Regions from separate parts of the Shewanella loihica PV-4 genome, predicted to be linked through region 2. Evidence: predicted binding sites of a transcription regulator. Region 2 holds the regulator's gene; each other region holds the start of a gene.
The links. Region 2 encodes sigma-54, which starts transcription at its own class of promoters, with help from an activator protein. Its sites were predicted from a motif close to GTTGGCACGNNNNTNGNNT; they were not measured.
Positions count from the first base shown of each region.

Region 1: the regulator sigma-54 is predicted to act here: its motif matches at 1,316-1,334, upstream of SHEW_RS02205 (TorF family putative porin).
Region 3: the regulator sigma-54 is predicted to act here: its motif matches at 1,785-1,803, upstream of SHEW_RS04360 (P-II family nitrogen regulator).

Region 1 is NC_009092.1:480,885-484,109, reverse strand. It holds gene SHEW_RS02215 (hypothetical protein) at 233-643, shown strand; gene hbs (non-specific DNA-binding protein Hbs) at 898-1,170, shown strand; gene SHEW_RS02205 (TorF family putative porin) at 1,410-2,102, shown strand; gene SHEW_RS20800 (hypothetical protein) at 2,431-2,604, shown strand; gene SHEW_RS02200 (HlyD family secretion protein) at 2,835-3,225, shown strand, end outside.
Region 2 is NC_009092.1:3,951,231-3,954,455, reverse strand. It holds gene rapZ (RNase adapter RapZ) at 1-615, opposite strand, end outside; gene ptsN (PTS IIA-like nitrogen regulatory protein PtsN) at 612-1,055, opposite strand; gene hpf (ribosome hibernation promoting factor) at 1,058-1,345, opposite strand; gene SHEW_RS17130 (RNA polymerase factor sigma-54) at 1,376-2,863, opposite strand; gene lptB (LPS export ABC transporter ATP-binding protein) at 2,998-3,225, opposite strand, start outside.
Region 3 is NC_009092.1:967,898-971,122, reverse strand. It holds gene SHEW_RS04370 (hypothetical protein) at 1-18, opposite strand, end outside; gene SHEW_RS04365 (ammonium transporter AmtB) at 138-1,388, opposite strand; gene SHEW_RS04360 (P-II family nitrogen regulator) at 1,401-1,739, opposite strand; gene SHEW_RS04355 (hydrolase) at 1,992-2,534, shown strand; gene nrfA (ammonia-forming nitrite reductase cytochrome c552 subunit) at 2,609-3,225, opposite strand, start outside.

The DNA.
Region 1 (3,225 bases), 1.1 Mb from region 2:
CCTGCCCTGCGTATCCGAACTCACTTGTATCAAACGATAGGCCAAACAGAGGCCACATCTTACCCTAAGCCAGCCCGGCTGGCAGCAGGGCCTTTGCAATTTAGCCAAAGCATTAGACATTTAGGTAAAGCATTAGACATTTAGGTAAAGCATTAGACATTTAAGTAAAGCGTTGGACTAAATCGCGCCATTTTTCTACACTGCGGGGCAAATCATTCACCCAAGAGCCAAGATGAACCGACCAAGTCCCAGCATACTGCTACTGATCGCCCTCTATATTGTTATCGCCATCCTCGCCGGTTGGCGCGCCCTGGACAGCCAGACCTTAGATCTCTTTACCCTGGGCGTGATCCCTGTGCTCATCGGCCTCATCGCCCGCACCAGCTGGGCAAGCCTAGTGCTGAAGATCTATATCGGCATACAAACCCTGGGCTTCACGGCGCTGGGCGCCACGGCGGTGATCGCCTATCAGATCACCCCGGAGGACGTTAAGGTAGTGGTGCGTGGTCAGGAGCTGCCCATCTGGGCCATCGCCCTAGTCGTCACCGCACTGCTGAGTTTCCAGTGGTATATGGCCTTCTCCAAGGGACTGAAACAGTACCTGCCGCAGGCGGCTCAAACCAGCGACCAGACCAAGGCTTAATCCCTCTATCGGGGAGGTTTACATCCCATCTCCTCCCCAGCCCTTATCTGACCGGCCTTCGTGCCAATTCAGTCAAATCCAGGCCGCTTTCCTCTGTCACAGGGTTAAATTTTTACTGAATTTGACTGAAAGCACCCTTTGAGCGCATAAAACCGCTTTCATTATAGGGATGCTTGTGGCATGTTAAGTCCAGCAATTGCAAGTATCTAATGTAATTGGTATTACTAAATCTACGGAAAGAAGAGACTATCCAAATGAATAAAACTGAACTTGTTGCAAAAATAGCGGAAAGCGCTGAACTCACTAAAGCTGAAGCTGCTCGCGCCTTAAAGTCTTTCGAAGAAACGGTAGCGGAAGCGATGAAGAACGGCGAAAAAATCTCTATTGTAGGTTTTGGTTCTTTCGAGACCACTAGCCGTGCAGCACGTACAGGCCGCAACCCACAGACGGGCAAAGAAATTCAGATCCCAGCGGCTGTAGTACCTAAGTTTAAAGCCGGTAAGACGCTAAAAGACAGCGTAAACTAAATCGGTATTTAATCCGTCGAAAAAACCTCCTTCATGGAGGTTTTTTTATGCACCCTCCTAGTGCATCCTCTGCCTCATTTTTAACCAATTCGTTACCTACTTCTGATGCAAATAAAATAAACACCTGAAAAATAACAGATAAATATTTGGCACACTCTTCGCTATAGCTTGTACGCGGCCTGACAATACTCATAACAACAGGCAGGGCCGCTCCCATAGACCAATAAGAAGGAATGAGTATGAAACAAGCATTGCGAACCCTAAGCCTACTCGCGGGCACCTTGATGGTTGCCCTACCGGCCAGCGCTAGCGTCACGGGCAACATAGGCGCAACCTCCAACTACTTGTGGCGCGGTGCCACACAGACGGGAGACGCGCCCGCGGTTCAAGGCGGCATAGACTTCGAACACGACAGCGGTCTCTACCTCGGAACCTGGGCGTCCAATGTGGATTTCGGCGACGACACCAGCTACGAGATCGACTTCTACGGCGGCTATGCCGGCAGCATAGGGGAAGACTTTGGGTATGACATCAGCTATCTCTACTACGCCTACCCAGACAGCGATTCGAGCATAGACTTTGGTGAAGTCACCCTGGCCCTGAGCTGGAAGTGGTTCAGCATCGGCTATTCAAAGGTGGTCAATGCCGGCAGCGACGTGGCATCGGCTCCTTTCGATGAGAAAGATCTCAGCTATATCAACGCAGGCGTCAGCTTCCCACTGTCGGAGACACTGTCTATCTCGGCCCACTATGGCTACTCCAGCGGTGATGTCGTCAACGCCTGGTTCGATACCGACAACTATGCCGACTACTCTTTGTCTCTGGATAAGGAAACCGACTTCGGCACCATCTCCTTCCTGGTCAGCGATACCGATCTCGAGGATGACGATCCTAAAGTGGTCGTTGGCTACAGCTATAGTTTCGATTTGTGATCTAAATTTAAATGAGTTGCCACTAATTTAGCTGGCAACTCATTATTGCTCTAGAAATATTTCAATTAAAAACAGTCAATTAAAAACACTTCACCCGTCTATTCGCTCACATTTTGTCTAAATCCACGACAAACACAATAGTGTTAACTCGATCAAACAAAAATCGAAAATCCCCTGCTATTTTTCTCATTAGCGCTCGCTAATGTGCTCACACCTTAGGACGCTAAACTAGCTAACGCTTTGACTCAGTTAACTTTATGTTAAAGCGGCTCAGTGCTAAGCGGCACCAAATGAGTGCACAAGCACTTTATTTGACGAGGATTTCACTATGGCTCAGTTACTCGATGTTATTCCGAACGATGCTGAAATCGAAGCGATCACAGCACCCAAAAACCCTAAGGCGGCCTGTGAGTTGCAACACAGACGCGAAGTCAAACGTCGCCTGGAAGAGTTACTCGAAGAGGCGGCACTCAAACGCGCCATGGGGGGAGATTTCTACTAACCCCAGACTCCTTTGCCTCCTTCGCGCGACCACTGCATGGGGCCAGGCTCCATGCAGGCGTTTGCTCTCGACCTTGAGCATAAGCCTTGAGTACATCAAGGATATAGCACTCAAACTCAGGGCTCAAAGATTCCCCTTCTACCCAGGTTAAATTGGTGTAAGATTAAATTCAGTACATAACTTATTGATAGTCATAATTCTTCCAAGCGGTTCGTCTGCAAGAGGTCATCATGACGCTAAGCAAATCCTTACGCCTTATCGCCCCACTTATCCTGCTGCTAAGCGGCTGTCAGGGCGCCGAGCCGCCCCAGGCTCTGGGCACCTTAGAGCGAGACCGGGTACTCCTGCGCGCCACCACCTCAGAGATCATCACGGGCTTACCTAAACGCGAAGGTAGCCTAGTCACCCAAGGCGAGTTGCTACTGCAATTCGACACCCGCAAACAACTTGCACGTGTTGCCAACGCCCAGGCCCAGTGGCAGAAGGCACAGGCCTACCTGCTCAGGCTCACCAATGGCGAACGCCCGGAGGATATCGCCAGCGCCCAGGCCAATCTGGAGCGTGCCACCGCCGCCATGGTGCAGGCGGAGAAGACCTACAGGCGCATCGACAAACTCAAGC
Region 2 (3,225 bases):
CACTGGCTCATCCAGGCCAGTCAGTGGCCTCAGCTCAGTTTCCCAATGGGGATTGGGTAGGAAGCGCACGTCAAACATGAAGTCGGCTTCGGTCGGCATGCCATATTTAAAGCCGAAGGACTCGAAGTTGATCACCAGCTCCTTGTCGACCGTGCCCAGCAGGATCTCGCGCACCTTGTCGCTCAACTCATAGATGTTGAGGTTAGAGGTGTCGATATAGTGATCCACCAGTTTAGCTATGGGGTCGAGCAGCTTGCCCTCGAGCTGAATTGCCTCCTTGAGGGAGACCTTAGAGCGCGACAGCGGATGTAGCCTGCGGGTCTCGCTGTAGCGCTTGAGCAGTACATTGTCGCTTGAGTTCAGGAAGAAACTTAAGATTTCGGTATCTTTGGGGAGCTTGGCCAGCTGCTTTTCCAGCTGGATCTCTTCGCTGGGCATGTTGCGCACATCGACGCTGATGGCCACGAGATCGCTGCGCCCCTTGAGCTGCTCCAGCAGGGACTCCATCATCTGCAAGGGCAGATTGTCGACACAGTAGTAGCCTAGATCTTCTAGGACCCTGAGTGCGACGGATTTTCCCGATCCTGAGCGTCCGGATACCAAAACCAATTTCATTGGGTGATCACCTGATAGAGTTCGGATTCATCTTGGGTCTTTCTTAGCTGCTTCATGATCGCCTTATCATTGAGCTTCTCGGCCATAGCGGCCAGGGTGCTAAGATGTTGCTCGCATTGATCTGCGGGCACCAATAACGCAAAAAGGATATCGACGGGCTGATTGTCAATGGCATCGAATGCGATTGGTTCAGCACATTTCACCAGTACGGCCACGGGTTGATCTATGTTAGTCAGCCGTCCGTGAGGAATCGCGATACCATTGCCTATACCTGTGCTGCCCATTTTCTCTCGAGCCAGAAGGCTTTCAAATATTTCTTGAGAGGAGAGGGTGGGGTACTGGACAGCGGCTAAGTCGCTGATAAGCTCCAGTACCTTTTTCTTACTGCCCGGAGTGGCGCAGGTGGTGCACTCCGGCCGCAGGATGGTACTCAGTTCCATCGTTAATGTTTAGTAAGCTTCTCTTTGTGTTTAATGACCTGACGATCGAGTTTGTCAATCAGGGAGTCTATCGCGGCATACATGTCCGCATGTTCGGATGTTGCGAACACTTCTCCGCCACGGAGATGTAACTTTGCCTCAACCTTCTGTTGCAACTTTTCGACATTTAATACAACGTGCACATTATTGATCTGATCGAAATGACGTTCAAGCTTTGTGAATTTCTCTTCGATGTAGCTTCGTAGAGATTGGGTGATCTCGATATGGTGCCCAGTCAGGTTTATTTGCATAAAGATAGTCCTCCAGTTTCCAGGTTTGTTTTATAAGCTCTTGCGCTGATTCGAGGGCGGTATAAGCATTGCCTCGCGATACTTGGCAATGGTGCGTCTAGCCACCTTAATCCCCTGTTCGGCCAAGAGTTGAGCCATCTTGCTGTCGCTCAATGGCTTTTTCTGGTTTTCCGCAGCAACCAGCTTCTTAATGAAGGCACGTATTGCTGTTGAAGAGCACTCTCCGCCATCGTCGGTACCGACGTGACTGGAGAAGAAGTATTTAAGCTCGAAGATCCCTCTCGGGGTATGCATATATTTTTGCGTGGTCACACGTGAGATGGTGGATTCATGCATCTCCACCGCCTCGGCGATGTCGTTCAGTACCATGGGCTTCATCGCCTCTTCGCCAAATTCGAAGAAGCCTTGCTGGAAGTCGACGATACAGTTGGTCACCTTGAGCAGGGTCTCGTTGCGACTCTCCAGGCTCTTGAGGAACCATTTGGCTTCCTGCAGGTGGCCGCGAATAAACTGGCCATCCGCCTGACTCTTAGTGCTGCGGGCCATGGCGGCATACTGCTGGTTGACGTTGATCTTAGGCATGCTGTCTGGGTTGAGCTCGACTACCCAGCGTCCCTTCTTCTTGGTGACGGTCACATCCGGGATCACGTACTCGTCGCGGCTGGCGGTGATGGCGAGACCGGGACGGGGATTCAGGGTCTGAATAAGGGCGATGGCATCCCTCAGCTCATCTTCCTTGAGCTTGGTTTTGCGCATCAGCAGACGGAAGTCGCGTCCGGCGATGAGATCCAGGTGCTCCTTGATCAGCATGCGGGCGTTGGCGATGTGCGGGGTATCGTCGCTGTATTGGGCCAGCTGAATGGTCAGACATTCGCTGAGATCACGGGCCGCCACGCCAATAGGGTCGAAGTGTTGTACTCGCTTGAGCACCGCTTCGACCTCGTCGAGTTCGATCTCTGGGTCGCCCATGGCCTCGAGAATATCTTCGCAGGTCTGGGTCAGGTAACCGCGCTCGTCGATAGCGTCGATGATGGCGGTAGCGATGGCCAGGTCGTTATCGGAAAAAGGGGTCAGGTTCTTCTGCCATTCCAGGTGTTCATACAGACCTTCGCTGGTCTCGCCCTGAAAAGGCATGTCGTCGTCGCGCATGGCGCCCGAGCTTGAGTTTGGTGAGGCGGTGTAGACCTCATCCCAGGTGGTATCCACCGGCAGCTCGTCTGGCATAGAGTCTTGAGTCAGGGCATCAGAGGTCTCGACCCCTGAGTTATCCTGGCTCGAATCCAGCTCTATCTTGTCGTCGTACTTGTTGTCGAAGCTGTCGGTGACGCCATCGTCTTGCAGCTCGATGCTGGCGCTCTCCTGCTCTTCATCCAACTCCAGTAGCGGGTTGGATTCTAATGCCTGCTGGATCTCCTGCTGCAACTCTAATGACGACAACTGCAACAGACGTATGGCCTGTTGTAGCTGGGGCGTCATGGTGAGATGCTGACCCATTTTGAGCTGAAGTGACGCTTTCATCGTACTGCTATTCCCTTGTTTCTAATTATAAAATGAGAAAGCTCTGGCTATATGTGCCGGACAAATATATCGGATAGTTCCTAAGGCCACAATTAACGCGTGGTTTTTCCTCTGTGGCCCCATTATAAGATTAACTATAGCTTGAATTGTTCACCTAAGTACACTGCTCGTACTTGCTGGTTGTCTAAGATTTCGGCGGGTGTGCCCTCGGCGATCAGATTACCATGGCTGACGATATAGGCTTTCTCGCAGACGTCTAATGTCTCGCGCACGTTATGGTCGGTGATCAACACCCCCAGGCCGCGATTCTTGAGCTGTTCGATGATCTTCTTGATGTCGATTACCGAGATGGGATCGACCCC
Region 3 (3,225 bases), 1.6 Mb from region 2:
CCAGAGAGACTGCTTCATGTTAGCGCTCCTTACACCACATTTTTTTGATAGCATAATACAAAAGACAGGGTCCGCACCATGAGGTACGGACCCTGTTAATTCTACTATCAGTTTTGGTAATCTGTTTTGACTAGCCGTTAACTGGCGCTCTTGAGTGAGACAAACTCTGGGTAAGCATCGATACCGCAATCCGATGCATCCATACCGTTATACTCTTCCTCTTCGGAGACACGGATCCCCATGGTGATCTTGAGGATATACCAGGCCGCGAAGGAAACCCCGAATACCCAGGCGAAGATGACCGAGGCGCCATAGAGCTGACCCAAGACTGTCGCATCGGCATTTGACAGCGGCACCAGCATCACACCGAACAGGCCGGCAACACCGTGCACCGAAATAGCACCGACAGGATCGTCAATCTTTACTCTGTCGAACATCACGATGGAGAAGACCACCAGACCGCCGGCAACCATGCCGATAACTCCGGCCAGAGGCAGTGATGGCGACAAAGGATCTGCGGTGATAGCCACCAGGCCCGCCAAGGCGCCGTTTAAGATCATGGTCAAGTCCGCCTTACCCCATACCATCTTACAGACCACCAGGGCAGAGACGGCGCCGAAGGCGGCTGCAGAGTTGGTGTTAACGAAGATCTTCGCCACCGCCGACGCGTTCTCGGCATCAGACACCAAAAGCTGAGAGCCACCGTTAAAGCCGAACCAACCCATCCACAAGATGAACATGCCTAAGGTTGCCATCGGCAGGTTAGAACCAGGGATAGGATTCACCTGACCGTTAGGGCCATACTTACCCTTACGAGCGCCGAGTAACAAGACGCCCGAGATAGCCGCCGCAGCGCCCGCCATGTGTACTATGCCACTACCGGCGAAGTCGACAAACCCAGCCTCAGAGAGGAAACCGCCGCCCCAGGTCCAGTAGCCTTCGACAGGATAGATAACCCCAGTCATTACCACAGAGAAGATCAGGAAGGCCCACAGCTTCATACGCTCGGCAACGGCGCCAGAGACGATAGACATAGCGGTTGCCACAAACACCACCTGGAAGAAGAAATCCGATTCCAGCGCATGGTCGGCATCGCTTGCCTGAGCACCGATGAGGCTAGCAAACGATGGCAACCAGCCACCCTCGGCGTTATCCACATACATAATGTTGTAACCCACCACCAGATACATGATACAGGCGATGGAGTAGAGACAGACGTTCTTGGTTAAGATCTCTGTGGTGTTCTTGGAGCGCACCAGACCCGCTTCCAACATGGCAAACCCAGCTGCCATCCACATCACCAGCGCGCCTGAGATCAAGAAATAAAAGGTGTCGAGAGCAAACTTCAACTCAGATACTGTCGCACCTAGTGTTACTAACTCTTCCATTGGAATTCCCCCTTAAAGTGCTTCGTTATCGAGTTCGCCGGTACGGATACGGATCACCTGATCGAGATCCGTCACGAAAATCTTGCCGTCGCCTATCTTGCCCGTATGCGCCGCCGCGACGATGGACTCGATAAGGTGATCGACGTTTTCAGCCTTAGTAGCGATATCCAGTTTAACCTTAGGCAGAAAATCCACCTGGTATTCGGCGCCACGATAGAGCTCTGTATGGCCTTTCTGACGTCCGAACCCCTTCACCTCGGTCACCGTCATCCCCTCAATCCCCAACCCTGCAATGGCTTCTCGCACATCATCGAGTTTGAATGGCTTGATTATTGCGCTGATTAATTTCATTACCGCCTCCGACTCATCTTAGTATTCTTGCTGATGCCAAAGGCAATTCAATCATCAGGCCAACATTACAAAACTTTAACATTCATAAACTTAGTAATAGCGACGCCCTTCATGCTGCATATAAATGCACCAATTAGGTGCGACTATGCACCGAGCGCACAAAAATAGCGCAGTCGCCTATTCGACTTATGACGAATTGGGTGGCGAAATTATCCGGGTATGATGGAGTCATCACCCATAGAGGAGCGCCCTATGTTGCAACCACAGGAATGTGTACTCGTCATCGTCGATGTCCAGGGAAAGCTGGCCACCCTGATGCACCAGGCAGAGGAACTGGAAACCCGGCTCACCACACTGGTAAAGGCGGCTGAGCTGTTTGAGATCCCTGTCGTCTGGCTTGAGCAGCTGCCCGAAAAGCTGGGGGCCACTAGCCCGGCATTGGCCGAGCTGCTGACGCCTCATTATCAGCCTATCCCCAAGGCTCACTTTAGCGGCTGGCACGCCGAGCCCTTCAGACAGGCACTACAGCAGTATGGCAGGCCCAAGGTGTTGCTCGCCGGCATAGAGACCCACATCTGCGTCTATCAGACCTGCCGGGATCTGCTGGACAACGAATATGAGGTGCACTTGGTGACCGACGCCGTCTCCTCGCGAACCGAGGCCAATAAGCGGTTAGGCTGTGAGATGATGACCCAGCACGGCGCCCTGCTGACCAACTGCGAGTCTTTGTTGTTCGAGCTACAGGCAGAGGCCAGTGGCGACAGATTCAGGGCCCTGCTGAAACTGATAAAGTAGTAGAAAATTGAAATAGTGAAGAGATAAAAAAGCCCCGGATAACCGGGGCTTTTACTATGCAGGGGGGGGGGAAATTAGTAAGTTGCTTCGCGCTTCTTAGCTTCTGCATCCCACTTAGGCAGTACAGTCTTCTTGAACTCAGCCTTGTCGGCATTCAACTTGTTCATGTCCATACCCAATGCAGCTTGCGCCTTGGCCTTGGTAGAAACATCTGGGAAGGCGATAGGCTGCTTAACACCTTTGGTTGCTAGCAGTTGAGCTAGTTTGATGCGTGCATCACCAGCCTTATCTACCGCAGTACCTAGGATGCGTAGCGCTTCGTCAGCTGCGTGAGCCGCAACACCGTGAGAGGCAGTTGCATAGTCCCAGCGCCATTGAGCGTGACGGATATCCATTAAGATTGGCTTCATTTCAGCTTCAGTTGCACCCGCATCCCAAGCCGCTTTAGCTTCGAAGTGCGCCTTAACTAGCTGAGACTCGGCACGTGCCTTAAGGTCAGCAACCTTAACTTTGCGCTCTTTCGTCAGGTTAACCATGAACTCCTTGCTTTGAGTATGACAAGTCGCACAAGTCTCTTCGAAGCGGTCGAATGGGTTACCTACCTTGTGGTCGGTAAACTTACGGCCTTCAGCATTCTTCACCTTAGGCATATGACAGTCGGTACAAGTAACGTTGTTCTTACCGTGTACGC